Regions from separate parts of the Lysinibacillus sp. IITD104 genome, predicted to be linked through region 1. Evidence: a T-box and tRNA genes for the amino acid it is inferred to sense, from the RefSeq annotation. Region 1 holds a T-box; the other holds one or more tRNA genes.
What was found. A T-box is a leader RNA that pairs with one kind of tRNA and senses whether it is charged. The one in region 1 lies ahead of metG (methionine--tRNA ligase), so its partner is inferred to be a tRNA-Met.
Positions count from the first base shown of each region.

Region 2: it has a tRNA-Met gene. The T-box ahead of metG (methionine--tRNA ligase) is inferred to sense a tRNA for this amino acid. The anticodon was not compared.

Region 1 covers NZ_JBAHYH020000001.1:407,945-423,998, reverse strand. The annotation lists gene V1L66_RS02210 (2-isopropylmalate synthase) at 1-331, shown strand, start outside; gene metG (methionine--tRNA ligase) at 382-2,016, opposite strand; T-box leader at 2,073-2,334, opposite strand; gene V1L66_RS02200 (HAD hydrolase-like protein) at 2,423-3,070, opposite strand; gene fosM (FosM family fosfomycin resistance protein) at 3,086-3,511, opposite strand; gene rsgA (ribosome small subunit-dependent GTPase A) at 3,529-4,599, opposite strand; gene V1L66_RS02185 (polyprenyl synthetase family protein) at 5,411-6,340, shown strand; gene V1L66_RS02180 (hypothetical protein) at 6,344-6,517, opposite strand; gene V1L66_RS02175 (sensor histidine kinase) at 6,583-8,868, shown strand; gene V1L66_RS02170 (response regulator transcription factor) at 8,874-9,509, shown strand; gene V1L66_RS02165 (ABC transporter ATP-binding protein) at 9,691-11,451, opposite strand; gene lanKC (class III lanthionine synthetase LanKC) at 11,510-14,107, opposite strand; gene V1L66_RS02155 (SapB/AmfS family lantipeptide) at 14,146-14,301, opposite strand; gene V1L66_RS02150 (thiocillin family RiPP) at 14,675-14,863, opposite strand; gene V1L66_RS02145 (thiocillin family RiPP) at 14,881-15,060, opposite strand; gene V1L66_RS02140 (thiocillin family RiPP) at 15,107-15,259, opposite strand; gene V1L66_RS02135 (thiocillin family RiPP) at 15,493-15,660, opposite strand; gene V1L66_RS02130 (ABC transporter permease) at 15,693-16,054, opposite strand, start outside.
Region 2 covers NZ_JBAHYH020000001.1:4,431,004-4,447,057, reverse strand. The annotation lists gene V1L66_RS22520 (anti-sigma-F factor Fin) at 223-450, shown strand; gene mfd (transcription-repair coupling factor) at 595-4,107, shown strand; gene spoVT (stage V sporulation protein T) at 4,405-4,941, shown strand; gene V1L66_RS22505 (oligosaccharide flippase family protein) at 5,100-6,722, shown strand; gene mazG (nucleoside triphosphate pyrophosphohydrolase) at 6,732-8,192, shown strand; gene V1L66_RS22495 (RNA-binding S4 domain-containing protein) at 8,197-8,487, shown strand; gene yabP (sporulation protein YabP) at 8,635-8,934, shown strand; gene yabQ (spore cortex biosynthesis protein YabQ) at 8,931-9,422, shown strand; gene V1L66_RS22480 (septum formation initiator family protein) at 9,440-9,844, shown strand; gene V1L66_RS22475 (S1 domain-containing RNA-binding protein) at 9,979-10,407, shown strand; gene V1L66_RS22470 (hypothetical protein) at 10,494-10,745, opposite strand; tRNA gene V1L66_RS22465 (tRNA-Glu) at 10,925-10,996, opposite strand; tRNA gene V1L66_RS22460 (tRNA-Met) at 11,001-11,077, opposite strand; tRNA gene V1L66_RS22455 (tRNA-Gly) at 11,089-11,163, opposite strand; gene V1L66_RS22450 (SpoIIE family protein phosphatase) at 11,581-13,974, shown strand; gene tilS (tRNA lysidine(34) synthetase TilS) at 14,004-15,410, shown strand; gene hpt (hypoxanthine phosphoribosyltransferase) at 15,478-16,020, shown strand.

The DNA.
Region 1 (16,054 bases):
CAGTAATACAAGCTTTCCTTCTGCAAGTGTTAAGGTTCGTAAAGGCGGTGAAGTATTTAAAGCTAGTGCAGTAGGCTCTGGCCCAATTGATGCCCTGTATTCAGCCATTGCAGAAATTACAAATATGGATGTAAAACTAGTGGAATATAATATCAATAGTGTTTCACGAGGCAAAGAGGCTTTAGGTAAAGTAAAAATTACGATTGAACACGAAGGCGAAAAGTATATTGCAAAAGCAGCAGATACAGATATTCTAAAGGCAAGTGCCTTAGCCTATATTAATGCAATCAATAGCATTGTAGTGACAAAATTAACACCTGTTATGAATTAAACGTAAATAGCAAAGCAGTATGGCGCGCGAGCCATACTGCTTTTTCAATCCTAGTGACTATCCCTAACTAGTTTTTGATATTCCTCATCGATTCGTTCGATATCAAGACGTTCAAACAATGGCGTCACCTCTTGAATTAATTTAGGCAGATCTACTTGCTCATGCCACATCATTTCATTTATACCTAACATATTTCTTACTTTCTTTGCTGAAAACGGTAAGAAAGGATGCAGCAGCTGTCCTAAATTCGCAATGATATAGACGCAAGTTGCTAATGTACGATTACCTGCCTCTACGTTTTCTTTTACCTGTAGCCATGGCTGTTGTTCATCAAAATAACGATTAGCTCCTCGAATATACTCAAAGATGGATTCTAACGCCTGTTTGAAATGACCACCTTCGATAAGAACGCCCGCTTCATTAAACAATTGTACGGTTTGTTTTCGAATGTCGCTATCCACCTCAGCTTGTGGCACCTGACAAGCAAATGATTTCTCAATAAACTTCAATGTACGGTTTACAAAATTACCATAGGCTCCGAGTAGTTCGCCATTATGGCTATAAATAAATTCCCGCCATGAAAAATCAGTATCACGATTTTCTGGCGCATTCATCGTTAAGAAGTAGCGAATAGAGTCCGCATCATAACGACTTAAAATATAAGGAACCCATACAGCCCAATTCTGACTAGTAGATAATTTGCGCTTTTCTAATGTTAAATACTCATTGGATACGATATGGGTAGGTACTGCCTTAGATCCAATTCCCATTAAAATGGCTGGCCAAATAACTGTATGGAATGGAATATTATCCTTCCCATGTACATAGTATGAAATAGTCTCTTCATTCCATAAATCTTCAATAGCTATTTGATGCTCTTTTGCCCATTCCAAGCTTGCTGTTAAGTACCCTGCTACAGCTTCAATCCATACATATATTTTTTTCCCTTCAAAACCTGGCACTGGAACATCTATGCCATTCGGTAAATCTCTTGTTACTGCTCGGTCGGGAACTCCCTCTGCCAAGTATCGCTCTGTTAACCCTAAAGCATTGTCACGCCAACGTTTCTCGACTTTTGCTTGTGCTAAATAAGACTCCAACCTTCCTTGAAATTGACTAAAGGTAAAATAAAAGTGCTCAGTTTCCCGAATAACAGGTTCGTTCCCACAAATTTTGCAGCGCTTATCAATTAAATCCAAAGGGTCTAAAATTTCTGAGCAGTTATCACATTGATCTCCCCTTGCTTTCGCTCCACAATTTGGACAAAGACCCTCGACAAATCGATCTGGTAGGAATTGATTATCCGTCTCACAGTAAGCCTGTTCAATTTTCTTTTTGTATAAGAAATTATTAGCCAGTAGCTGTAAGAAAAGGGACTTAACGGATTCATGGTGGTGCTCCGCATCCGTTCTTGTGTACAAATCATAGGTAAATCCTAAATCTTGAAAGCATCTAGTAAACTCCTCATGATAGTGATTAGCTATAGCCTCTGTCGTTGTATTCTCTTGTGCGGCACGTATAGAAATGGGTGTACCATTACAATCACTGCCTGATACATATAAAACCTGCTCACCTTTTTGTCGGTAATATCTAGCCAAAATATCACCTGGTAATAATGCGGCAACATGCCCTAAATGCAAAGAGCCATTTGCATACGGCCAAGCGCCTCCAATAATAATCGTCATTCTAAATTGCTCCCCTCACAGAAAAAATGGTAAAAAAAATCGCCCTAATCAAATCTGATTAGGACGAGTATACCCGTGTTACCACCTATATTTACAAATAGCTCACACTATTTGCCTCTATCAGTACGTCTTCATTCAAAAAGAGAGATACTGCCGCTGTTGTAACGAGTGCCCCTCTCGTCGTAATCTACTGGCTAAAAAGCTTTCGGTACGAAGCTCAAAGGTCATTTTCAAAAGGGTTCATTTACCTCATTTCCACCAACAGAGGCTCTCTACAAAATGCTCATCCAATTTACTTTTCCTTCTCAATGCTTTTTCTATAGGATTGGCATTATTTTACGCCTTCTTGTGAGGAAATGCAATGTTTGTCGCTAAATCATCCCTTATTTTGATACACTTTCTTAGGTTAATCTAATGTAACATTTACCAATGCAGTTAAATCATCAATTACTATATCTGCTTTTTCTAATTCCTTGTCCTGTGCAAAATCAAAGCGTACACCTATCGCTAGTAATTGATTGTCCTGTGCAGCTTGGATATCCGAAGAACGATCTCCTACCACTGCTCCGTAATCAATTTTATTTTCATCTACAACGCTTTTGACCAGATCTGATTTATGCCCACTTGCAATAGCTTGAATACTATAGATTCCCTTTATAAAACGCTCCAACTGATAGGTTTCAACGATTGCTTGTAAATAGTCGACCTGTCCATTACTCGCTATGTATAACGGATATTTCTCTGACAATGTTGCAAGGGTTTGTTCAGCATGTGGATACAATGCGCCTTTATGTCCACGTATTTGCTCAACCAGCTTTACATGAAATAATACATTGCTCTTTTCTCGTATCTCTAGCGTATGCATAGGACATAATGTTTCCCACACAACAGGTAAAGGAACCCCCATTATTTCTCTATATTTTTCTATTGGTGTTTCTCCCTGCCACAGGCCATTTGTCCGTAGCACATCAAATGTTGCATCAAGCGCAGGCTCTAAAATAAGATTGGTTTGAAATAATGTTCCATCCATATCAAAAATAAACGCTTTATTCATAGAATCCCTCCTTAATTAGTTACCAAAAAACGTCATATGTGGCTTTTCTCGCTTATAATAATCCAAACGATCCTGCAAAGTTCCTGTATGAAATTCAAATTTATGACCATCAGGATCCGTAAAGTAAATCGATTTTTTGTCCTTCTCATCTCTTTGTCGACCTGCTAAAATATTGACCTTTAGTTGCTCCAATTTGTCATACATCATATCAAAGTCATCCTCAGCGATTGTGAAGGCAATATGTGTATAGGACTGATGGATGTCATTACGTGGTATATCCTTTTCTACATTAAGAGCAAGCCACAGCCCATTTACATCAAAATAGGCTGTGCTGTTCCCCTTTACTAGCAGCTTGGCATCGAATACTTTTTCATAAAATGTGATGGATTCGTCTAAATTAGAAACTGAAAACAGTAGATGATTTATGTTTTGAATTGTCATGGCTGTGCTCCCAATGATTATTTTTTCCCCTTTTTCATTCCCTTAGCTATTTGCTTCCACTTGCGTTGCTCCTCAAGTTTTGCTTGTGTATTTGTTTTGCGCTCCATATAAGCCAATTCTCTTTGTAGCTTAAAATAGCTTTGTAGTCGATATTGATCTAAGTCCCCATCTACAATAGCTTGCTGGACAGCACAATACGGCTCTTTTTGATGTGTACAATCACGATAACGACAAGCTGTTGCTAGTTCCTCAATATCTTGAAAGCTTGAAGCTAAACTGTCACCTTGATCCCATAGTTGAAGCTCACGCATCCCTGGCGTATCGATTAGACAGCCACCAGCAGGCAATACTACTAGCTCTCGATGGGTCGTTGTATGACGTCCCTTCGCATCATCCTCACGAATTCCCGCCACTTTCATCAGTACTTCACCACATAAAGCATTTGTTAATGTGGATTTTCCTGCTCCCGAAGACCCCAATAATGCCCCTGTGACGCCCTCTGTAAATAACGTTTGAATTTCCTCTAGACCTTCACCAGATAGAGCACTCGTTACAAAAATCTCTACACCAAAGGCTACAGATTCCACCTCTTGCACTAAGCTCGAAACATCCTCGCACAAATCAGCTTTTGTCAGGACAATAATAGGCTTTGCCCCTGAATCCCAAGCAGCCACTAAATATCTCTCCAAACGTCGAATATTAAAATCAGCGTTCAAACTCATAACAAGTAATACGATATCGACATTTGATGCGACAATCTGTTCTTGAATTTCCGTTCCTGCAACTTTACGTGAAAATACAGATTTTCTTTGGAATAGCTGATGAATGATTGCTCGTTCCTCACCAGGCATTTTCTCCACTAGCACCCAATCACCAACTGCTGGATAGTCCTCCCGAGTTAAAGAGGTATACGCATAATGACCAGCTATTGTCGCCAGCCATTCTCCCTCTTCAGCTAACACGCGATAAGAATGCTTATGCTCTAAAGTAACCCTTGCAGGCACACAATTTTTTAATTTAGCCTGCTTTTTCATTTCTATCATTTGCTCTTCAAAATATGTTGTAAAACCCAATGTTGTTAAATTCAATTTATTTTCCTCCTAAACGTGCTTATCAATGATGCCTCAGCGAAAATCGATTTCATCCGCAAAAGGCCATATCGCAATAACCCTAACTACGATAAAAAAACCTTGTAGCTGCAATTCGGCAGTTACAAGGTTTCACAGGCACGTTTAAAAGATACACAAATACCCCGAGTTATAGCACGGCGTCACTTTGTATATTTTAGGCGTGTGAAATTGAACAAACCGAATTGCAGTTCGCTAATTACAGATCTATTCATCATGTCACATCACCTACTTTCCATTTAGTTGTTATCAATATTAGCTAATTTTTCAGAAATTGTCAATTACAATATTTCTTTTTAAAGGATCCATCACCATAACGTTCATCATGATTATTACCACTCCGACAGTCACTTTTCTGAGAGCGACCGATTAGTTTCCTGCTGTAATAGGAATTCGATGCAAAGGCATCACTCAATACTGGAATATATGCTTTTAGATTTTTGAACTCTTTCCTCTAATTATCTCACTTCAGGGTGATTCCAAAGGAGTCGTCAATCCTCCACTCCTATCATTTTCAATTAATGATGAAACTAAAAAAAGGAAATCCTTTTTTCAATAATCAAAAAAGGAATTACTAAATAAAAAGAAACTATTACAAATGTGTTATCTTAAAAAAATTATTAAAGAGGATTTGTAAAGACCTATCTAATATTTAAAACATCTTAACTATTTATAAAAAAACATGCTATACTGTAATATACTCACATAATTACTAATATTGTAAAAAATACATTCCATTACTTACAGACATTTTAAAAAAAAGGAGAAAAAAATGAACACTACTTCCCAACAAGAAATTATGGATTGTGCATATAATTGGATTATTGAGTCTTTTTTCAACCAGCAATTACAAGATACTGCAATTAAGTATATACAATTTAAATTTAAACAACCTTTAAGTTTCTCAAAATTAACTGAAATACACTACAATATTTTTAGAAACGTACATAATAAAAGCGAATTAATAGAAATCCAAACTATTGTAGAACTTATACTTTTATCTGCCGATATTTTGGATGATATTCAGGATAATGATGCCCCATGTAATCCTTGGAGTAATAAACCCCTTAGTTATAATTTAAATATTCTACTCGGGTATTTATTTATAGCTCTCCAAAGAATACATTATATCAATTGTTCCAGTGATGTAAAAAAATTCTTTAACATCTTTATTTATCCATTAATGCTTGATGCAATTAATGGGCAGCACACTGATTTAATTAATGACACTATTACTGAACAAGAGTATTTTGACATGACTGCATTGAAATCAGGATCTCTCATCTTGTTAGCAAATTTACTTGGTGCCGGAAATGTATGTCCATCAACATTTGAAAAAATAAAAGAATACTCCTATTATCTCGGAGTTATTGCACAAATAAGAAATGATGTAAATGATTTATCTTATTCGATACATAAAAATGATATCAAAGATAAAAAGAAGACACTTCCTATTTTATATTATCTACATATACAAGATCCAAAATTTTCATTATTAAAGGAATATTATAACAATAATAAATCTTTTGAGGAATTGCTTGATAGCGAACTTCAAGAATTACTACTTTGTATTATGAATGGTGGTGCAATAACATATTGTCATGTTGTTGAGCAAATATATCTTAAGAAGTTTAAGGATTGTATATCTTCTTTAGATATCTCAAATAAACACAAAAATTTACTACTTAACATTAAAGTTTAGTCATTATTTTGAAGCCCACGAACTTGAAGCCGGTAGAATAGAAGTATTCACGCTTTCAAGCGATTTCAGAGCATCAGTAATTACTTTAATTTCATCTGCAGATAACATATATATCAATTCTTTTTGATCAATGTTACTCGAATTATTTAATAATAAATGAATTACATCCATTAACATTTAGATTACATCCTTTCAACTATATTATTTGTTCTTAAAACACTATAATTATGGGAAGTGAGACTATGGTTTTCAAAAAATTTGTTTTAATTTTAAGTAGTATATTTATCATTATACATTTTTATTTATTATCATTAATGCTAACGCCATATATGGGCATAAATATATCTAATAATTCAACTGGTGAATATATAATAACCAACATTAACCAAAATGATGGATGGGTACGTTATACAACCGCTTCACCCGGAAATATTATCAAAAAGATTGACGGACAGCCAATCACTGATGTCTCTATAAACAGAGGAAGCAAAGTAGAAATTACAGACGGCGAAATTACACAAACAGTTGCTACCCCAAAGTATGAGACAAGAAGTACTATTAAAGAACTAATTATTCCAAGTTTATTTTCTATACTAGCATTAGTTTTATCCATGCTAATGGTTAAATCTCCAAATGCAGTGAATCGATATTTCATTGGATTCTTGTTATCAGCTGCTTTGAGTTTATTTGCTTCGACCGAGTCTGGAAGGGATGATATTATCGCTAATATCATTATTATTACTTTTCTACCACTAGGATCAATGTATTTAGTTTTATTTATTTTTGCTCTTCTTCATGAAAGAAGAATTATTCAACAACAATCATCGATGTGGTTTAACTTTAATAAAGTTTTTTCCATCATTATCATATCAATCAGTATATTAAATTTTTTATATAAAGGTCATTTTTCAGCGATTAGTGCAAATATAGTTTTATTTTACTTTTGCTCAAATGTTTTTTTTGTGATTCTTTTATTATGTTATTACTACATAAAAAACATATATCATGAAGGGAAGACAATCCTAAAATGGTTAGTATGGATTAATGTCCTCGCATTCACACCATTCATATCGCTGCATGCATTACCATTTATGCTAAATTTACCCTACCTAGATGATGATACCGTTGAAATTTTTTTGTTTATTATCCCTATTGGATATTTCTATTTATCTGTCTCTAAACAAGTAATAGATTTAAACTTCATATTAAGTAGAATTCCTTATTACTTTTTACTTTCTCTTTTACCTGCTATAAGCATTGCTACAATTATTATTTTTGGCAGCTTAAATCCTAATTCTCAGATTTTATATTTTTTCTTTTTAATTTTTGTAATTGTAAGTATGATTATTATTTTACTTTTTATCAAAGAGAAAGTAGACTTTGTCCTTCGACATCGCCTTTGGATGCGGGATGATAGTTTGTCTCAGCAGCTTGAGTTTTTTATTGGAAAATTATCATCGAGCATGAAAGAAAAAGATTTAAAAAATTTGTTTATCAACCAACTTCAAGAATCATTAGGGCCAAGCATTATTGCTTTTATAACGTTTGACTATCTTACAGACAATTTCCATTTAGAGGAAATTTCAAAAAACGAGCAAGCTATTCACCTTTCTGAAAAATTCAAAGATAAAATACGTAATCATAAAAATAAAAAGATAGATTTACTTGATTACCAAGGTTTAATTGGTATGAGGATTTATACAATCGAAACAACCCATACATACATATGGATTGGCTATAAAAAAAATCAAACAGTTTTTAACCTTCATGAAAAAGTTTGGTTTATTAATATTGTTAAATATATAAGACTCGTTTATGAAAACGTTTTTGCTGTTGAAAATCTAATACATACCATTGAACAAACAGAGGTTCAACAGTTACAATCATCTTCCACTTTATCACGTTTTCTGTTTCAATTATCCGAGCAAGAAAGAAGACGTTTAGCAGCTGATCTTCATGATTCAGCCTTACAGGATCAAATTATTTGGTATCGTTCACTTGAAAACTTAATCACTACAACACCCTACCTTCCAAGAGATACACTAAGTCAATTACATCAAATAAAGAACGGGATGCAAGATGTAATTAATCAAATACGCACTACTTGCAATGAGCTTCGTCCAATCTCAATAACAAAAGGGGGATTAACTGTAGCTTTAAGAGAATTGTGTGCAAATATGCAAAAAAAGGCTAGCTTTGACATTACATATGATTTTCCCCCTATCATCGAACACGACGACTATAATTTGGAAATTTGCATTTATCGGGTTATTCAAGAACTTCTAAACAATGCACATAAACATGCTAATGCAACTAAAATATCATTAAGTTTATGGGATGATGAAAAGAACATATATCTTGACTATCGAGATAACGGTAATGGTTTTAAGCCGGACTCAGTATCAGTCAATAACTCACATACAGGACTAAATGGTATAAAAGAAAGAGTTTATAGCTTTAACGGAAATATCAACTTCATTACTGAAATTGGTATTGGTACGGAAATCCATATAACAATACCGAGGTGAGAAAATTGATTCATATTCTTTTGGTAGATGATCATCAAATGGTAGGTCTAGGTACTAAAGCCATATTAGAAAATGAACAAGATTTTAAGGTTACTTATCTTCACGAGCTAGAAGAAATATATAAAGAATTTGAAATTAGCGACTATGATATTTACTTATTTGATATACAAATGCCTGAGTGCTCGGGTATAGATCTAACAAAAAAACTTTTAGCAATACGACCTAAAGCTAAAGTTATTCTATATACTGGCTTCGATTACTATTCACAATTTAGCTCGCTTATAAATTTGAACATTTGTGGAATAGTTAGTAAAACTGTTCCATATGAAGATTTAATTATGACTATACGTGCTACATTAAAAGGGTATGTGTTACTGCCTTTACCCTTATTAAAAAAACTAAAAGAACCAATTCCCTCAAGCAATAATTTAAGTACACTACTCACTCAAAAAGAAATATCCATCCTTAGAAGCTTGATTAAAGGGTACAGTAATCAAGAAATTGCCGATGAATTATTTTTAAGTATACGAGCCATTGAATACAACTTAACTAAAATTTATAAAAAATTAGGCGTAAACTCTCGCACAGAAGCTGTAACAGAAGTAATCCGTTTAGATATTTTAAAAAGTGGTCTGCCCTAATGTTCTAAAAGTAATATAATATAAGACATGAGGTTGAGAACATTTAAACATATAAAGCTATTTGAATATCCTCAGATTGTTAGAAATTCTTCTAAAAATTTGGGGAGATTTTTTTAAATATCATATTAAAATTGTATTTCCCATTCATAATGAACTTCCCAGTAAAAATATATGGGGAATTTCAAACCTCGTTTTTCAGTTGTTGACGCACTAGCTTTTCGTAGAACATGTGTGTTTGCATCAAGTCTTTATGTGTACCGATACCTGTAATTTCTCCACGTTCTAACACAACAATTTGATCGGCATCAAGTATTGTAGAAAGTCTATGAGCTATAACGAGTGTTGTTCGATCCGCCATTAATTTTTGTAATGCTTTTTGAACAAGTAATTCAGAATCACTATCTAGATTGGAAGTAGCCTCATCCAGCAATAAAATTTTTGGATTTCGAATTAAAGCTCTTGCAATGGCAATCCGCTGTCGTTGCCCTCCTGAAAGCTTCATACCACCTTCTCCAACCTGCGTATTAACACCATCAGGTAGTCTATCAATAAACTCCCATGCATTGGCTTGTTGTATAGCATGTTGAATAGCTGTCTCTGACACTCCGTGTTCAACACCATATAAAATATTTGCTTTAATAGTCCCTGACATTAAGGGACTTTCTTGTGAGACATAACCAAGCTGACTGCGCCATGACTGCAGTGAAATGTCATAAATACTAGTTTGGCCTAGTAATATTTCACCTGAGATGGGCTTGTAAAAACGTTCTAGCAAAGAAAATAATGTCGTTTTCCCACTACCACTAGGACCAACAAATGCCGTCATTTTTCCAGTAGGAATTGTTAATGAGAGATTTTTAATAATCATATCTTCTTGATAGGCAAAAGAAACATTGTAAAATGATATATTTTGTTCTGCACTCTGCACTTCTATCTTTGCGTGCTCGCCCTCGCCCTCATGCTGAACAAAAAGAATATCTCGAATTCTTTCAACCGCCCCAAGTGCCTTTTGTAGAGATGTAAAGAAGGAGGCCATTTGAGTAAAGGGCACCGTAATTTGAAACATATAAATTATAATCGCTACTAGCGCACCAGCAGTTAGTGCACCAGAGGCTACTTGTACGCCACCATAACCAATTAATATAACAAGTACAAGCATAATTACAAATGTCATGAATGGGGAAACGAAGGCTTGAACTCTTGCTTCTTTTAAGCCAAATTTAAAAAGGTTGTGAACGTTTTTCTCACCATACTTGCCTTCGGTTTTCTCAGCATGATACGCTTTTACAAGACGAATATTTGCTAACACTCGACCAAGGTTAGCAGAAAAATTCGCCATTTCATCCTGCGTAGCATTTGCAATCTTGTACATTTTTTGTCCCAAGGGTAGGATAAATAAAATTGACAAAGGAATAGAAATCAGCATAATAACAGTCATTTTCCAATCAATGAGCAATAGGAAAATAATTGACCCAATAATCGTAATGAGCCCTGTGACAAATGTGATTAAATGCTGAGTAATCAATGCTTTTACAATATTTGTGTCCTGCGTAATTCTACTCAATATTTCCCCAGACTGACGGTCATCAAAAAAGGAAATGGGGAGTCGTAGCACATGTCTCCACAATCGATTTCGAATAGAGGCAACAATGGATTCTCCTATATAAGTCATAAAATAGAAGGATAATCCTGAGGATACTGTTTGCATAATTAAAATAATCCCAAATAAAAGCATATAAGAAAAATTAAACGCTGAGCTAACCAATTGATCTACTAATTTCATCGTAAAAAGTGGAACTAGTAACCCAACAACAGTTTCGATTATTCCTAAAACGATAGCAAAAAAAATTATCCATTTTGGTGGATTTGCTTCTTTAATAAGCTTTAAAAAAACTTTACCACTTAAAGTTTTCGAATTTTTCCGTTCACTATTTTTATTCATTTAAATTTGCCTCATTCTAGCTAATTGATTGTAATATTTTTATAGCAAATGAATGATTTTAAAGAACAGCTATTCCATTAGTTGAATTTTGATAAGAAGAAAAAGTTTCTTTCAAATTAGGTAATGGTAGCCAAGAAAATATATCTTCTTCAATTCCTGAAAGTGCCAATAACATCCCCGCTGCTCCAGAAAAAATGTCACCCGAAAGTTTATAGCAATAGTCCCCTGGCATAAAATATTTATCATTATCACTAAGTACATATAAATTTAAGGTATTTATTGCTTTATCTAAGAATTGTCCTCCCGTTTGAAGCTCGATATCAACTGCGTTGGCAGTTAGAATTATCCCGCCTAAGCCACGAAAAAGACCTGAACCGTAAAAGCATTTGGAACTAGCCACTTCCCCTATGCCTTTTAATTCAGTTTCCCATCTCTTGTCCTTTAGCAAATGTCTCAACTCTATCATGCTAAGACCTATGCCCGCGCTGCCTCCTGCAAGATACGGAATAAACCTTGTGTTTTCTTTATCGATAACTTGGTACGTTCCTGAATTATCCATAGTACATATACTTATATCTTTTTCTAAAGCTTGCAGAGAAAGTTCTAACCATACTTTTTCTTCAGTAGCTTTATATAAAGCACTATAAAATAGAGAAACACCAGACCATCCATCTACTAGCCCTAGTGGAATGGCATCAGCATCGTTAGAAGTTACCACTATATCTTTTTCAAGAAGGGAATGTAACTGAAGGCCTATTTTAATAGCACGATCAAGCATATACTTAAAATCAGATATATAGGATGCAGATATAAATGCTAAGCCTATTCCAGCTAATCCCGTTCTTATTGAAATATCCTCATTATTTGATTCTATTTCTATTGAATCATAGATTGCTTTGGATCTTTCAATCATCCCTAAATCATAAAGTACTCCTGCTATTCCCGCTTTTCCTGAAAAAAGCCCCATGTCAAGCTGATTAATAACTTCTTGCGAACTATATTTTATTGCCCAAGATTTTGCCTTTTCAGGTACCTCGCCAGTGCGCATTAATGCCATGATTACACCAAAGCCACCTGTTAGTATATTAAAGATACCACCTAAACTTTCATACTGACGGATATCCCCCGATAATAGTTTGACATCACACCTCAAATCAGTAATAATACCAGCTCTGATTGATGAGAGAATTTTGGGTATATCTGATCTATTAAAATATTTAGATGGCGCTGAGAGGAAACTTTTTTGTGGTATAACGCACCTTTTATTACATTCACTTTCAATTTCTTCAATCCATCTCATTGCCTTACTACCGAATTGATCAAAAATCCATTGATCATGTTTTTTTATGATGTCTACCGCTATATCTTGAACGGGCCCTATCGGTAGAAACAGATATCTTGCTATACGAAGTAAGGCAAACCAATCTGTCTGTTCCCGTGAAAGATTTGGAGCACCTACAAAACCAAGTCGCATTAAACCTGAAGGAATACTATCGTTTAAATGACTCGCTGCTTCAAAATCAATTAGTTTAATATCATTAGAAGCTGTTACCATTACATTGGCTGGCTGTAGATCGCCCATACCAACGCCTCTAGCATGGATAGATTGCAGAGCATCTTTTAATTGTTTTAGTATAGAACATGCATTGTCACAGTATTCACTTGAGTTTTGCTGTGCAGAGAATGGATAATTCGTTGCTATCCAAGTATCTAAAGATGTCCCACTAATATACTCTTCTTCTAAAAATACATGTTCCCACTCATGGAATATTTTATGGAATGAAACCACGGATTCTAATCCTAGGAGTTTTTTTAATATACTACCTTCATGATTTAAACGCTCTACCGCATCTCTTCCTTGACCATCTAAACCTGCATTTGGTCGCCCCTCTTTCAATACTACTTTAGTGTTTGAAGGAATGTGATTTGCCACATAAACCCCTCCACCATTACTGAAGTGCAAAGCAGATTCAATAATATAATTATCAAGCTCTGATACAGCAGTTTGTATTTCCCCATGCGCTTCTGACATTTTTTTAACAATTAGTGGCTCTTCTATAAAATCAGGAACCGTATAATATGGCGCTCTTGAATCGGGTATTAATTCACCAGAAAAATTTTGAATGGCTGGAATTTTTGATGCACCGTTAATTAAATACATCTCCTTGAATGCCCCATATCTAAAATAAACATTCCCATCTAACCATCTTTTATCGTTCAGTATGTATGGTCCGTTTGAAAAGTCTTTCAATAGATAATGTAATTTCTCTAAAAGGAAAGTAAACTGACTTTCGTTATTCGGATAGATCGTAATAAATTTACCTGACGAGGCTCTGTCACCATATTTAGAATTCTTTAATACTAATTCCCACACATTAGATACATGTTTAAACGGAACAGAATTCTCAAACAAAAAATCCGAAACGACTCTCAATATTTCTTTAGCTTCTTTTGGTATAGAACTTATATGTATCTTCCAACCCTGAATAGGCAAATCAGAGTCTGGCTTAGAATAATATGTCCAATGTTTGTCAGAATTTATAACCCAATTGAAGGGTACATCAGAAATTTTCAGAGCTGACTCTGTCGCCTTTTCAAGTGGAGGCTCATAATATTTTTCTTTAAGATTAATATACTGTACATAACGCATATCCATAATTATTACCTCCACTCTTTATTCGTTACAGATCCTATTTATTTGCTACAAGTAAATTGACTCATCATGCTTGGTGTACCGATACAAAGGAAATTACTTGTCGTTGAATAACCCATTACGCCATTCAACTTTTTATTATTGACATCCATTTTTTTCAATTCTAGTACATTTGATTTTTTTTTGTTATACGTCATTATTCTCACCACCTTTCAAATACTACAATAGGATAAGTATAAAAAACAATTTTATATATTTTGTATTATTTTACATTTTATACAACATCAATCACAACCATATATTTTCTATTTCCGCTTTAGTAGTACGTTCTATTTGAATACCTTTTGTTGACATTCAAAGTAACTCTTAAAAATTTAGAAAGAAACGGAATATTCAAACTCAAATTTGAATAACATAGAAAAAATGTTTTAAAATATGTAAATAAATATCGATAAGAATGGTATAGACAATTGCTTTAGAGAGTATAATGAAAGGAAAGATGATATAATACTCATTAAATACATAACATATTTAATGAGTATTATGTATGAGAATTATTTAATGTTAAATTTAGTCACCTGCGCTGGAGATACATGATCCTGTAGAAACAGAACTTGCACAACTTCCGACAGAAGCAAAAGATCCGCCTGTTGCTAGACTACTAGTTGTTGTAAACCCAGCAAACTCTGACACGTCCATTTGCTCTTCGATATATAAAGTATCTTTTAGGTTTCTATTAAAATTTTGATTGTCATTCATAATATCCATCCTCTCTATCAACCGAATGATGAAGCAGTTGCTCCAGAGCTTGCAGTTGATGCACTACTACCAATTGTAGATGCTGAAGCAAATGTTGTTGCGGACCCCCATGTACCAGCAACTTCATTTAACTGCTGCTCTTGCTCTTCAATATATAAGCCCATTTCGTCTGCTTTATTTTTTTCGTGTTTTTCCATTTAAATACCTCCGTTTAATATTTTCTAGAAAATTCAAGTTCAAATTTCATCCAACTGAAGAAGCAGTTGCTGCAGTTGCAGCTGGACAAGAAAAACTTGATGTACAGCCCCATGTACCAGCAACTTCATTTAACTGCTGCTCTTGTTCTTCAATATAAAGGCTCATTTCTTCTACTTTATTTTCAGCGAATTCTTCCATTTAAATACTCTCCCAACATTTCATATTTAATCTTTCATCTTTTTCATCCAAAATAAAGAGATTACTGAATTTGAAAGATTAGAAAAAGATAGACAAGTTTAGGCTTGTTCTTGTAAATTCCTTGGTCCAGTTCTTATTTAATCATTACTCCTGCTCTTCATTTCAGGCTCCTATGCTCTACTCTAACTTTTTGATTCATCAAAATACTATTCATCTAATTCACAGATACAAGTTTATCCAGCTGTAGACACAGATGAAGTAGTATTTAATGAAGAACCTGGACAAGAACCACTCGAAACAGTACTTAATGTACCAAATGAAGCTGCTATTTCATTTAGTTCTTCTTGCTCTTCGATGTAAATCTTTGATTCTATTGATAAAAGATTGTTTTTCTCTTCCATCAGTATCACCTCCTTTCAGTGAATAAAACTCTTTACTTCAAATAACGAAAAGTCTTTTTTGAAATTATAAATAATAAAATAAATAAGGCTAAAAGAATGAGTAAATAATTTGTCAATTCCAGCCATGGTGATTCAGCTAGTCCTAAAATATAATGCAATGTATCATTTAAAAATAGCATTGGGTTCCAAATTAAAAACTTATAATAGTTTTGTGGGTCATTACCACTTAGTGATACAAATAAATCTGTCATGGTAACCGAAAATAGTAATATTAACATCAATGGTACTAACATACTTGTTGCGGTTTTGCCATTAGGGAATAACGATGACAAAACATAATTAATTGGATATAATGCAATGAATGTAAAGTTAGAGATCAACAAAATTTTACCTA
Region 2 (16,054 bases), 4.0 Mb from region 1:
CTGTTAAAGTTTTTGGATATTGGCATAGTGTAAGGTGAGTAATCAACTGCCTTACACTATAATTACAGCTAATGCTTGTAGTGAATAGTCTTAGCTACAAGTAAAAATTAATTCTCTAATTTTCAAGTAATTGCAATGATGATGACAGTGAAAAGTGCATAATCCTTTTTATAAATGTCTATACTTTAAGTAGAAAGTTGCTTAAAGGAGGATGATTTGGAGATGTCAGTTCGCTATCGATGTCGGCATTGTGAAGTAGAAATAGGGACACTACCATTTGATGCAGATGATACAATTCGAAAGTTGCATATTTTTGAATTGGGAGAAGCGGATGATTATGTTGAGAAAGATCAGCATGGCCAAACGACTGTGCACTGCATTTGTGAGCAATGTGAGGATTCGCTGAGACAATATCCAGATTATCACGCACTCAATAAATGGATTCAATAATTGGAAGGATGCTTTGACACACTTATGTGTGTTCAAGGCTTTTTCCATTTCATAAAACAGCCATTAATAGAGATATGTAAAATAACACTAGAATAATAGAAATAAAAATAATATAGGATTTTACGCTGAAAGGAGCTTTTGACTGTGGAGGTTTTACGACAGCTTGTGTCGCAAGATAAACATATTACATCATTTTTAAAGGAAATTCAGAGCGGTCAAACTGCATCACAGCTTATTACAGGTTTAACAGGAAGCGCACGCCCCGTAATGGTCGATGTGTTATTTGAATATGTAAAGAAGCCAATCTACATTATCTCTCCTAATCTATTGCAGGCACAAAAAATGGTTGATGAGCTTGCTGGATTGTTAGGTGAGGAACATGTTCATTATTACCCAGCAGATGAATTTATTGCAGCCGATCTTTCTGTAGCTTCACCAGAACTTCGTGCGGAGCGGATTGCGACGCTTGATTGCTTAGCTAGAGGTGAGAAAGCCGTATATGTAATACCTGTGGCTGGTTTACGTAAAATAATGCAGCCTAAGGAGCACTGGCTACACTATTTTTTACAAACAGCAGTAGGCGAAGATATTGAAATTGAGATGTGGTTACAAACATTAGTTGAGATGGGCTATGTACGGAATTCAATGGTGACATCACCTGGAGAGTTCGCGTTGCGTGGGGGGATTTTAGATATTTATCCACCTTATTTAGAATCACCTATTCGTATTGAATTATTTGACACAGAGGTTGATTCCATACGAACATTTTCAGCAGATGACCAACGTTCTATTGATAAATTACAAAAAATTCGTATTCTTCCTGCTTCAGAGGTCATTCTTACTAAATCAGAAAGACAGGCATTAGCAGGCCGTTTAGAAGTGGCATTAGCAGCCAGTCTAAAGAAGGTAAAAAAGCAGGAGACAAAGGAACTTCTGTATCAGCATATTCAATATGATATTGAATTGCTACAGCAAGGGAATTTACCTGATTATGTAAACAAATATGGCTCATTATTATACGATAAAACTGCCTTTTTGGGAGATTACTTTGAACATGATGGTATTGTACTTTTTGACGAGCTTGGACGTATTCAAGAGGTAATGGATGCATGGGAACGTGAAGAAGATGAATGGTTTTTATCTTTAATCGAAGAGGGAAAAATGGTTCATGATGTCAAACCTGCCTTCTCATTAAAAGAAATACTGGCGATGTTGTCACAACAAAAGCTTTCATTTTCATTATTTTCGCGAACATTTGCAGGGATTACGTTTAATAAAACAACTAACTTTTCTTGCAAGCCAATGCAGCAGTTTCATGGACAAATGTCCTTGCTTCAAAGTGAGGTTGAACGCTGGTTACTTGGCAAATTTACAGTTCTAATCGTAGCAAGGGATAAAGAACGAGTAAAAAGGGTTCAGCAAATGCTTGAAGAATACGATATTCATACGGCAATAGGTGAGCCGACAGAACCTGGTATTTATATTGTAGATGGGGGCTTGTCGAGTGGCTTTGAATTGCCTCTACAGCGTTTAGCAATTGTAACAGAAGACGAGCTTTTTAAACAGCAGGCAAAGAAAAAAGCACGTACACAAAAAATGACTAATGCTGAACGTATTAAAAGTTATACGGAAATTAAGCCAGGTGATTATGTTGTACATGTTCATCATGGGATTGGTAAATACATCGGTGTAGAGACATTAGAGGTTAATGGTACACATAAGGATTACTTGCACATACGATATCGTGCAGACGATAAATTATATGTCCCTGTAGAGCAAATAGACTTAATCCAAAAATATGTGGCGTCAGAGGATCGTGAACCAAAGCTACATAAATTAGGGGGAGCAGAGTGGAAAAAGGCGAAAGCGAAGGTATCCTCTGCTGTACAGGATATTGCAGATGATTTAATAAAGCTGTATGCAAAGCGTGAAGCAGAGAAAGGGCATGCTTTTACACCTGATAACGACGACCAACGTAATTTTGAAGCGATGTTCCCTTATGAGGAAACAGAGGATCAGCTACGTTCAATTGTTGAAGTGAAAAGAGATATGGAACGTGAACGTCCTATGGATCGTTTAGTCTGTGGCGATGTAGGCTATGGTAAGACAGAGGTAGCCATTCGTGCCGCATTTAAGGCTATTCAAGATGGAAAGCAAGTGGCATTCCTTGTCCCTACTACTATCTTGGCCCAGCAACATTATGAGACAATTCGTGAGCGCTTTCAGGATTTCGCCATTAATGTTGGATTGTTATCTCGTTTCCGTTCGAAAAAAGAGCAAACAGCCACATTAAAAGGCTTAAAAGAAGGCCGAGTCGATATAGTTATTGGAACACACCGCATTTTATCTAAAGATTTAATTTTCCAAGACCTTGGTCTGTTAATTGTGGATGAAGAGCAACGTTTTGGTGTGACACATAAGGAAAAAATTAAACAGTTAAAGACAAATGTCGATGTCTTAACTTTAACGGCTACACCAATCCCAAGGACACTTCATATGTCCATGGTAGGAGTCCGAGATTTATCTGTTATTGAAACGCCTCCTGCTAATCGCTTCCCAGTTCAAACATATGTGATGGAGCACAGTGGTGCATTAGTACGAGAAGCTATTGAGAGGGAAATGGCACGTGGCGGACAAGTATTTTATTTATATAATCGGGTTGAGGATATGGCTCGAAGGGTTGAGGAGATTCAAGTGCTTGTCCCTGAAGCAAGAATAGGCTTTGCTCATGGGAAAATGACTGAGTCAGAGCTAGAATCCGTAATTTTAGCCTTTTTAGAGGGTGACTATGATGTGCTTGTCACGACAACAATTATTGAGACAGGTGTCGATATACCGAATGTAAATACGTTAATTGTCCATGATGCTGATCGTATGGGCTTAGCCCAGCTCTACCAATTACGCGGTCGCGTTGGGCGTTCTAACAGAGTAGCCTATGCGTATTTTATGTACCAACGCGACAAAGTTCTAACAGATGTAGCAGAGCAACGTTTACAAGCAATTAAAGAATTTACAGAGCTTGGCTCAGGCTTTAAAATTGCGATGCGAGATTTATCTATTCGAGGTGCAGGAAACTTACTTGGAGCGCAGCAACATGGCTTTATTGATTCAGTCGGCTTTGATTTGTATTCACAAATGCTTCAGGATGCCATCGCGGAACGTCAAACAGGCGTGAAGAAAGAAGAAAAGCCAGATATTGAAATTTTGTTAAGTATTGATGCCTATATTCCTGACGCTTATATTCCAGATGGTTATCAAAAGATCCAAATGTATAAACGAATTAAGGCCATGGATCAGGTGGAGGAGTATGACGAAATCATGGAGGAATTAGAGGATCGATTTGGCGATCTTCCAATTGAAACAGAGCGTTTACTTCGAATTGCACGAATGAAAGTTTGGGGATTAGGTGCGGGAGTAGTATCTGTAAAGGAGAAGCAGAAGCTTATTACAATACTATTGTCGGAACAAGGGACAACAAATGTCGATGGCAGTAAGATTATTGAAGAGTCAATGAAGTTTGAGCGTGCTGTTGGTTTTGGTATGGATGGCATGCAGTTAAAATTAACAATAGATGAACGCAAGTGTGGCAAACATCAACCATTTGATATTTTGGAAGAATTAATGCAAATTATTGATAAAGCAAAAAAGCAGCAATAGTTAGAAGGTCATCTTATCTTTTACATGAAAAGATAAGATGGCCTTTTTTATGTTGATTCAGTAATCAAACATATTTGCTCAAGGAATAGTTGATTTTTCTAATACATTTCTTATGAATTAATTATAGAAACTTATTCCTTGGGTAATCTAATAAGGAGTTGATTGATGTAATACCGTTTTTTGAAAAAAATTGATGGTTGTGAAATCCTTTTTCTTCAGTTTTTGCATAGATTGCTTAAATAAAAACCATACTATCATTGAATAAAAATTTCATTGTAGCGAAAGCGAGGCATTAGAATGAAGGCAACAGGAATTGTTCGTCGTATTGATGATTTAGGGCGTGTAGTTATTCCAAAAGAAATTCGTAGGACGCTACGTATTCGTGAAGGCGACCCGCTTGAAATTTATACGGACCGTGAAGGCGAAGTCATTTTAAAAAAATATTCTCCCATCAATGATTTGGGGGAATTTGCAAGAGAATATGTTGAAACACTTTATGAAACAATGGGCACACCGGCATTTGTCACTGACCGTGATGAAGTAATCGCTGTTGCAGGGATTGGGAAAAAGGAGTATATCAATCGTCGCATTACGTCCTTTGCGGAAAGCTTTATGGACGAGCGCTCAACAAAAATTGAAAAAATGGAGACAACGATTGAAATTGTCCCTGGACAATATGAGCAAGTAAAATCTTATTGTGCGACACCTATTATGGTAAATGGTGACCCAATAGGCTGTATTATCGTCTTGTCTAAAGTACACTTTGTTGGTGAGGTAGAAGTCAAAGTAGTGGAAACAGCTGCAAACTTCTTAGCAAAACAAATGAATAGTTAATGCATGGAAAAGTTATTGCGATGACCTTTAAGGCTGAACAATAACTTTTTTGCGTACATAAAGATGAATCATTATAGGAACAGTAGTGCCACCTTGCACGTCAAACTTTTGAGATATGCTATACTATTGGCATTGTTAAGAAGGAAAGAGGGCAATTTATGTCGCAACGTTTTGGTATGAAAAGCTACATGAAGGGTGCCGCCTTATTGACGATAGCAGCCCTTATTGTAAAAGTTCTTAGTGCCATTTACCGTGTGCCTTTTCAAAATCTAGTAGGTGATGAAGGCTTTTATATCTACCAACAGGTATATCCAGTTATTTCTATCTTCGTTGTTTGGACATCTAGTGGCTTTGCTATAGCCATTTCTAAAATGCTTGCAGACAATGATTGCATTGTTGATACAATAGAACGTGATGAAAGACGTCGAACTATAACACAGGTAGTTTTCAGGTATTTAACGGTATTATCACTACTGTTTTTCGCCATTTTATTTGGAGGTGCTGAAAAGATTGCCCATTTGATGGGAGATATTCAATTAGCACCACTTATTCGTACAGGCTCCCTAGTAGTATTGGTTATGCCGGCGCTGGCTATTTTAAAAGGTAGCTTTCAATCTAGAGCAATTATGGAGCCCATTGCTTATGCCCAAGTACTTGAACAAGCAGTGAGGGTAACTGTCATATTAGTAGGTACCTTTCTTATTATGACAACGACGAAATCACTTTATGGTGCAGGAAGAATAGCTGTTATCGGTACAGTAATTGGAGAAATTACAGCCTTGTTATTACTTGCTTATATCTCGTATAAACGATTTGGTCTACTGCAAGTTAAACAGCAACTACAGCGTAATTCAAGTTTACCTATCATTAAAGAGGTCACATGGCTGAGTTTGAGCGTCAGTATGAGTGGTCTACTGCTACTTGGCTATCAATTGGTCGATTCATTTACAATCTATTCTTCATTAATTGATAATGGCCTAACGCATACAATAGCAAAGGAAACGAAGGGTATTTATGATCGAGGACAGCCGTTAGTTCAACTGGGTGTTGTCATTGCATCTTCATTGTCGCTGGCCATTGTGCCACTTGTCGCCCATTTGTCGAAAAAGCAAGAGGGGCGAAGTGCCGTGCCATTCATACAATTAACATACAAAGCATCTGTCCTGTTTGGCTGGTCTGCTGCACTAGGCTTAATGCTAGTTATGCCTTATTTAAATGAAATGCTTTTTAAAACCAATTCCTTATCTGAGGTATTGATTGTCTATGTATTTCAAATTGTCCCGTTGTCGATTATTCTTACATTTACGGCGATCTTACAAGGCTATGGAAAATTAAAAAAACCAGCTTTATTTCTTATGTTTGGTTTTCTATTAAAAGTGATATTGAATGTACGATTAATCGGTTGGTTGGGAGTATTAGGAGCTGCCATCGCTAATGATATAGGATTATTATTAACAGCAATCTTGCTCATTATTTATTTAAAAACATTGACTGGCATTCAATTAGCTTCAGGTGCCTTTTATAAAAAAGTAGGAATAGCATCTTTTAGTATGACAATCGTCGTGATTGTATGGTTACAGCTAGTATCGTCCTTGTTAAACCATCTGATGTCTTCACGTATGATAGCCATGGTGGCAGGTTTGACAGCAGTATCTATTGGGGCATTTGTTATGCTAACAATTATTGCAAAGAAACGAGTATTAGTAGAAAAAGAATGGTATTTACTTCCGTTTGGACGTAGAATGGCCGTTTATCAACTTTGGCTAAATTCAAAGAAGTAGGTGTAAATATTGAATACATTAACAATTATTGGTTTAGGTGCAGGTGACTTTAATCAGCTGCAAATGGGTGTTTATAAAAAGTTAAAGGCTGCAAAAAAATTATATGTACGGACAGTGGATCATCCGGTTTTAGAGGAATTAGCAGCAGAGGGCGTGGCATTCGAAAGTTTTGACAATGTGTATGAAAAACACGATACATTTCAACCTGTTTATGCAGAAATAGCTGATTCTCTGATGAAAGCTATAGCTGTTGAGGATGTTATGTATGCTGTGCCAGGGCATCCATTAGTTGCAGAGCAAACAGTGCAATTACTTATTGCCGCAGCAAATGAAGGGAAAATTGAGCTAGTCATTGAGGGTGGTCAGAGTTTCTTAGATCCCATTTTTGGTGCCTTAAAAATAGATCCAATTGAAGGCTTTCAATTACTTGATGGTACGAGCTTTTCAATGCATGACATTAACATGCGTCAGCACATCTTGATTGCTCAAGTATACGATACATTCAGTGCATCAGAAGTGAAGCTGACGTTGATGGAGAAGTATGATGATGAGTATCCTGTGACGGTTGTGACAGCTGCAGGATCCTCACAAGAACAGATTGTCACAGTGCCGCTCTATGAACTCGATCAAAGTGTAGAAGTAAATAATTTAACAACAGTCTATGTACCACCTGTAAAATCACAGGAGGAGTCATTAAGAGATTGGACAACATTCCGCCAAATCATTGCAAAGCTGAGAGGCCCAAATGGCTGTCCTTGGGATCAAAAGCAAACACATGAGTCGTTGAAGAAATACTTACTTGAAGAAGCACATGAATACTTGGCAGCGGTTGATGCTGAAGATGATTTTGCCATGATTGAGGAACTTGGTGATGTGTTGTTACAAGTATTTTTACATGCACAAATAGGAGAAGATCAAGGCTACTTTACACTTGAAGATGTGTTAGCTTCAATTAGTGAAAAAATGATTCGTCGCCATCCACACGTTTTTGGGGATGTAGCAGTAGAAGATGCAGATGGTGTTGTGGCTAATTGGGAGGCCATCAAGGCCGAAGAAAAGGGAACTAGCGATAAACCGTTATTAGACGAAGAGTATAGAGCCTCTTCTGCGTTACAAACAGCCTACAATTATCAAAAAAGAGCAGCACAAGTGGGCTTTGACTGGCCAGATGTGGAGGGAGCATGGGATAAATTTACCGAGGAGTGGGAGGAATTTCGCCATGAGGTGACGAAAGGCTCTAATGCATCCCGTCTTGATGAATTTGGCGATGTATTGTTCACACTAGTAAACTTAGCACGTTTCTATAAATTATCACCAGAAGAAGCAATGCTACATGCAAATGAGAAATTTGCAAGACGTTTCGGCTATGTTGAGCAACAGGTAAAGGCAAGTGGAAAACCATTTTCCGATTTTACATTAGAACAATTAGATGCATTTTGGAATGAAGCAAAGCAACTAGAAAAGGAGTAAGAGTATGAGATTAGATAAGTTTTTAAAAGTATCCCGTTTAATAAAACGCCGTACTTTAGCCAAAGAAGTGGCAGATCAAGGACGAATCACCATCAACGAAAAGATTGCAAAAGCAAGTAGTACAGTGAAAGCTGGTGATGAGCTTGCTATCCGTTTTGGTCAAAAAATAGTAACGGCCCGTGTAGAAGAAATACGTGATACGGTAAAAAAAGAAGATGCAGCAAAAATGTTTACCATTTTGAAAGAAGAACGACTTGAAAAAATTGAACCTGAATTTATTGATGATGAGGAATAAAGCTAAATTTAATTTCTAGCCCTCCTAATGTTGTCCCGCCTTTCTTTCTGTGGGTGAAAGTATTACACAACTTAAATAAAGTTGTCATGCTTTGAAGGTTGTCCGCATAAAGTGAACAGAAGCTAGGACGACTAAAGGAGGAAAAAAATGACGCTACATCAAGAAAGTAATCGTTACACAATTCCATCTGGAGAGCATATTTTAACGATTCGTAATCGTAAAAGAATGGACATGACTTCTGTAAAATCAATTGAACGCTTTGATCAGGAAGAGTTTTTCATTAAGACGTCCCAAGGGCACTTGTTAATCCGTGGAGAGGAACTGCATATCGTTCATTTAGATGTTGACAAAGGATTATTGACACTTGAAGGAACTGTAAAAACCTTACAGTACGACGAGGAGGAAAGTGGCTTCTCGAAAGGTTTCCTTCATAAATTATTTGGATGATTGTCAGTGAACAATTTTATCAATTAATTGTCATGGTTTTGAGCGGTATAGCAGTTGGTTTCATAATTGATAGTATAAGGCTCATTGTTTTTTCAACTCCAAAAAGGTCAAGCCTTCGAAAGTGGATGATGGTTGTTGAGTTATTAACATGGATTCTACTTGGAGGTTTGACATACTATTTATTATTTTGGCTAAAGGATGGCGCTTGGCGGGCTTACGACCCGCTAGCGCAGATAGCCGGAATTTTTTTGTATCAATCATTTTTTCAAACCTTTTTACGTTTCATTGCTAGAATTTTGGTGAATATAACATGGAGACCCTTTTGGTTCATTGTACGCTTCATAATTACGGTTATTCGACAAATTTTGCAATTATTAATAAATATTGTTATGTTTGTTATAAGACCTTTTGTCAAAATTTATTCGTATTTGTCCTACACTTTTTTTAAAAAATTACGATATTTGAAGTATAATAAAAAGCAACAATAATTTTCGGAGGTGCGGACATGACGAGACGTCATTCATCAAATGATGAATCACAAAATTTCACAAAGCTTGATAATGACTATGTCCGTAACACGGATAGAGCTATAAATCGCAAACAACAGGCTCGAAAACGTAAGATGCGTCGTATTGTCTTTTTTGCGATTGTACCAGTCATTATTATTGCTCTTCTCTTAAATGTGCTGCTACAACAGAATGAAACATTAGCAGCAAAAGAGAAATCCAAAGAAGAAGCGAATCGGCATCTCACTGAATTGAAAGAAGAACAAGATACATTAAATCTTAAAATCAAACAATTACAGGATGATGAATATATCGCAAAGCTATTAAGAAAAGAGTACTACTTATCGGAAAAAGGTGAGATTATTTTCATCATTCCAGATAAGGAAGATAAAAAAGACGACTGAAAAGCTATGTATTGTTGACACTCTTTTATTGTTATATATAATGAAAAGAGAAGCTTATTGCAGTAAAAAGTTTGATTAAATTGATTACATGGCTCAAAAGAGTCGCTTAATTTTTAAGGAGGAGCATTTTTTTTATGTCAATTGAAGTAGGCAGCAAGGTACAAGGTAAAGTAACAGGAATCACAAATTTTGGAGCATTCGTTGAGCTGCCAGATGGCAAAACAGGCTTAGTTCACATTAGTGAAGTTGCTGACAATTATGTAAAAGATATCAATGAGCATCTAAAAGTTGGAGATGAAGTTGAAGTAAAAGTGATGAATGTTGAAGCGGACGGAAAGATTGGTCTTTCAATCCGTAAAGCAAAGCCTCAAGCTGAGAGACCAGAGCGTCCAGCACGTCCACGTCGTGATAATCGTTCTAATGATCGCAACGAACGCCATCAGCCAAAAGAAAATTTTGAGCAAAAAATGGCACGCTTCTTAAAAGATAGTGATGAACGTCTAGCAACACTTAAACGTGCTACAGAATCAAAACGCGGAGGTCGCGGAGCTAGAAGAGGGTAGTTTGCTGACTGTTTTAATCGTAGAAAAAGTGTATGAAATAGAGTTGGGAGTAGCTTTTTAAAAAGCTACTCCCTTTTTTAATATACCTATAAAGTTGAAGAAGGTCTCTTTTTCTTTTTTGTGGGTATTACTATTTTTTCATCAGGTGGAGCTATCGATTCTTTCTTCACTGGATGGATAACCATTTTGACAAGTGAAAAAACACCATATACACTTACAGCTAGTCCACAAAGTAATAGGATTATTTGAACAAAAAACGGTAAGTTTATGAGAATTGAAATAAGAATAATCATTGAGCCACTTCCACAAATTAAAGCAGCCTTTGTTAATGCACCCAAGGGAATAAAACCTCCTAAAAACGTTGTTTTTACTAGTATGCCATACTTTTATATTCTGTCACATAGCTTTACTTAAAGCTGACGGATAGAATTTGCAAGGTAATAGATAGATGGTATAAATAGATGGATAAAATAAAAACAGGTATCTCAGAACTAGATTCTGAGATACCTGTTTGAGATGACCCGTACGGGATTCGAACCCGTGTTACCGCCGTGAAAGGGCGGTGTCTTAACCACTTGACCAACGGGCCTATTTGGTGGCGGCCGAGGGGATCGAACCCCCGACCTTACGGGTATGAACCGTACGCTCTAGCCAGCTGAGCTAGGCCGCCATATTTATAAATGGAGCGGAAGACGAGGTTCGAACTCGCGACCCCCACCTTGGCAAGGTGGTGTTCTACCACTGAACTACTTCCGCATGTCGTTTAAGCAACAAGTTAAATAATACAAGCCAATTGTGCTAGTGTCAAGTAGGTTTGTAAAAAATATTTAAAGATATTTCAGGACAGTTACATAGAAGAGTATTTTAGCGGATTTTTTGTTCTTACGTAGAAATATATCCTAGAGAATAGTTGAATTATAGCATTGATAGTAGGTAAAATCCCTTCAAATTAGGCTTTAAGATGAATAGTAAATGATTATGATATTGATTCCATAATTGAATTTTCTGATATTTCTATTGATCAAAAGCCTTTCACTATAGAAATTGTTGCCAATTCTCGTATTTATGAATAGCTATTAGTCGAAATATTTATATTTTTTTATGTCAACGTCAGACAATCTTTCCACACATAATTTTTTATAATAACCAAAAGTGCGGAAAGGGGATAGTTAAATGACAAGTATTGAATGGTATAATACAACGGATGTAGATGACCAAAAAATAGGTTTGAAAAAGAAGCAGATCCTAATAGGCTCTCTCTTTTTTTTAACCGCCTTTTTCTTGGCTCAATCTGTTGTATTTGAAGCGGCTGTACCGTTCTCAGTTCCTTTTTGGGCCATTATTCGAACAAAATATAGGGAGTATGCCAAATTTGTTTTATTTGGGAGTTTAGCGGGGTGCTTTTTCTTAGGCTTTGGACAAGTCTTAATTCTCGCTTTACAAATTCTCCTGTATGAATGTATTATGCGTTTCCGTTATTGGCAACTGCCCCAAAGTATTGCGGTGTCTTTAGCTGTGTTACTGGTACAAATAATGTGGCAAGGAGTGATGTATCAGGGCATACCACCAGTGCTTGTACAATTTTATGTGGGCTGTGAAGCAGCTTTAGCTCTTATTATGACATTGTTTATGCAAGTATTATTTGTTAATTCGTATGAATGGTTTACGACGCATTGGACATATGAAAAGCTAGGTTCAGGATTAGTCGTCTTTGCAGCCATGCTTACCGGAATGCAAACGGTTGTAATAAGCTATTTTTCACTCCCTATTTTTTTACTGCAGCTCTTTATCTGTTTTGGCGCATTGGTTGGAAGTGTTCCGTTAGCAACTGTCATTGGCGCAGTGCTAGGGACGCTTATTGGTGTGGCCAAGCTTTCGTTTACTGGCATGCTCTCGGTAGCTACCTTAACAGGATTATGTGCAGGTATGGGAGCGAAAGGTGGTAGGTTTGGTGTTGCTCTCGGTAGTATTTTACCTAGTGTATTTTTTTTATTTTATGACGCCACTTTGCCTTTAGATAGTGTTTATTTCACCTCAATTGTTATTGGGAGTGTTCTATTTCTAACAATTCCAAAGAAATATTCAGATAAGGTAAGGGACAAGCTCTTTCCACAACGAGAGGAGATTTTACTAGCCCGACAGAATTGGTTAACGGAACATGTAACGTATAAATTAGAGCACTTTCAGCATTTTGTACAATTCATGAAGGAACTTGTGTTTGATCGCTTTATGACAGCACCTGTTGAAGCCGCGAAGGAAGTAGCTCCAATGAATACTTGTTTAAGCTGTTTCCGTTACGATCATTGCTGGGGTGCGCAAAATAATGGTATGGACAAGCTGATGACAGATTGGTTTCATATGAAAGGAGTAGGCAAGGAATCAGCTATTCATCGTGTTGAAGAACAAATACGCTATAAATGCGTGAAGTCCACGAAAATTTTTGAGGAATTAGATACAGAACTTTATAGAGAACGTATTAATGGACAATATTTCCATGGCAAAAAAATGATTGCCCTTCAACTTCGCGATATGAGCAATCATTTAAATCAGTTAATTGCTGAGATGAAGGAGGATACAATTTCTTTTGTAAGTGTTGAAAAGGACATTGTTGAACGTTTAAAGGAGGCTAATATCGAATGTTTTCAACTTGATGTTCTAAGCAATAAGCCTGGGGCAAGAAAGATTGTTTGTGCCTTAGCACCAGCACGTGTCAACTGGGAGGAAGATACAACATTAGCTGAACGTATGATTCTGCCAATTCTTTATGAGATTTTTGATGAACCTTTTGAAATTGAAAAAGTAGTAGCTTGTGAAATACCGTTTCGTCATGTTCAAATATGCTTTAGATCAGCTATTAGCTTTGAAGTAGAGTATGATATATATAGCATGTCTAAAGATGCAACTCTATATTCTGGTGATTCCCATGCTCTTTTCCAGTTGCATCCTGGATTATTTGCAATATTGCTGTCTGATGGTATGGGGCAAAGTAAAGAAGCACAACATGAAAGTAGAAAATTGATCCATTTGATGAGAGAGTGCCTAAATTACAATATGAATCCTGAAACTGCGATGCATACGCTCCATTATGTCATGGCATTAAAGCAGCAAGATGATATGTATGCAACACTTGATTTTGCACTTGTCGATTTACAGCACGGCGATTTGTGGTCGTGGAAGGCTGGTGGAATGTCTACCTACATTTTGCGTGGAAAAGAGGTACTGAAAGTTGAAAGTAATGCTGCACCTGTAGGATTCTTATCTATTTCAGCAGTCGAAGCTGAAAAAAGAAAACTGAAGGCAGGTGACGTTATTTTAATGCATTCAGATGGGCTGTTCTCAAGTGTAGCTGATTGGGATGAACAAGAGGAGACATTTTTAGCTTTCGCACAGCAGGTAGCTAGTACAAATAAAACGATTCAAGAAAAGCTAACAACCATTATGCAATCATTCCAAGGTTATTTTGAAATAGAAGATGATTGTACAGTATTAATGTTAGAGGTAACGCATGTTGTACCGACATGGGCTGTCTTTAGACCAGCTCAATATTCAATGAGTAAATCATCTTAAAATAACAACGAAAAGGGGAGGAGAAGCGTTTGTCATTTGAATTAAAGGTCAAAACATTTATTGAAGAAGAGCAATTATTACAGCAAGGCGACCATCTTCTCGTCGCCGTTTCGGGTGGGGTAGACTCTATGGCTTTACTTCATTACTTTATTCAAACCCAGGAGCAGTGGAACATTCATGTGGAAGCCGTACATGTTGATCATATGTTGAGGGGGGAAGCCTCTGCTGAGGATAGAGCCTTTGTTCAAAAATATTGTGACGCTAATGGCATTTATCTACATGCCACGGAAATTTCAATACCTGCAATAATGGCACAGGAAAATGGTAATACACAGTTAATTTGTCGTAGGGAAAGGTATCAATATTTCAAAGAAATTCTGCAAAAAACAAATGCTAATAAGCTTGTAACTGCACATCATGCGGATGACCAACTGGAATCAGTATTAATGGCCCTTACAAAAAATGCAACAATGAATAGCATGCAGGGCATACGTCCTCAAAGACTTTTTGAAGGAAAAACATTAATTCGTCCGTTTTTAACGGTTACAAAGTCTGAAATAAGGGAATATTTACTTAGAAAAGGTTTAAATTATCGAGAAGATGCTAGCAATTCTAAAGATACCTATGTACGTAATCGTTTCAGACATCATGTGGTACCCTTACTGGAGGCAGAGAATCCGCGAGTGACTGAACAGGTGACCCATTTCACAAAGCAATTGCAAGAAGACGATACCTTTTTAATGACATTGGCCCAAGATGTATTTTCCCAAATCATCATAAGAAATAATGAAAATACATATAGCATGGAAATTGAGGCATTTCAATTGGTACCACTTGCTTTACAAAGGAGGCTCATTTTAATACTATTAAACTATCTTTACAAAGATTCAAATACGATACAAAGTTATGCCTTATTGACTTCAATTTTAAAGCTTTGTGATACAACAGCAGGGTATGCTGAAATTCACTTACCTGAAGATTTTCTAGCAGTTCGCCGTTATGGAAAATTAACGATTCAGAAAAATGAGCCGTTAGAGGGCCTAGCTTCTCCTGAGAAACAGGTTATTTTGACTGCTAATGGCTGGACAACACTGACAAATGGTGAGCGCTTACGCCTAGTCAATTTGCATGATTTATCGTCTGAATTGCTGACGGATACTGCACAACTTTTTTATTTTAACGCTAGCAAACTCCACCTACCGCTCTATGTTCGGGCACGCAAGGATGGAGATAGAATGCTGTTAAAAGGAATGGATCAGCCAAAACGCTTATCTCGCCTTTTTATAGATGAAAAGATTCCTTTAAATGAGCGAAATAGCTGGCCGTTACTGATTTCTCAATCTGATGAGGTGGTAGCGGTAATTGGTGTGCGTATGGGAATATTTTTTTCAACCACTCCGCAACCAAACGATGATACAGTGCTCATCGTAGACTAAGGTCTTTGTAAAATATTTCACCGAAATAGGGTGAAGATTTTTTGATACATCACGAGGAGGAATCGATATGTTACAAAACGACATCGAAAAAATTATGATTACAGAAGAACAACTGCAAGAAAGAATTGCAGACTTAGGCGCGCAATTAACAGAGGAATACAAAGATGCATTTCCATTAGCTGTTGGCGTACTTAAAGGGGCAATGCCATTTATGACAGACCTAATGAAACGCTTCGATTCTTTCATCGAACTTGATTTTATGGATGTGTCTAGCTATGGTAATGCTACCGTGTCGTCTGGTGAAGTAAAGATTTTAAAGGATTTGAATACAAGCGTTGAGGGGCGTGACGTATTAATTATCGAGGACATTATTGATAGTGGTTTAACTTTAAGCTATCTAGTAGATTTATTTAAATACCGCAAAGCAAAGTCCATTAAAATTGTTACATTACTTGATAAACCATCAGGCCGAAAAGTAAATTTATCTGCTGACTATGTTGGTTTTGAAGTGCCAGATGGCTTTGTTGTAGGATATGGCTTAGATTACGCTGAAAAATATCGTAACTTACCTTATATCGGTATTTTGAAGCCTGAGGTATATTCTTTCTAAGATACAAAAGACCAGCTATAAAAAGTAAAGGTCT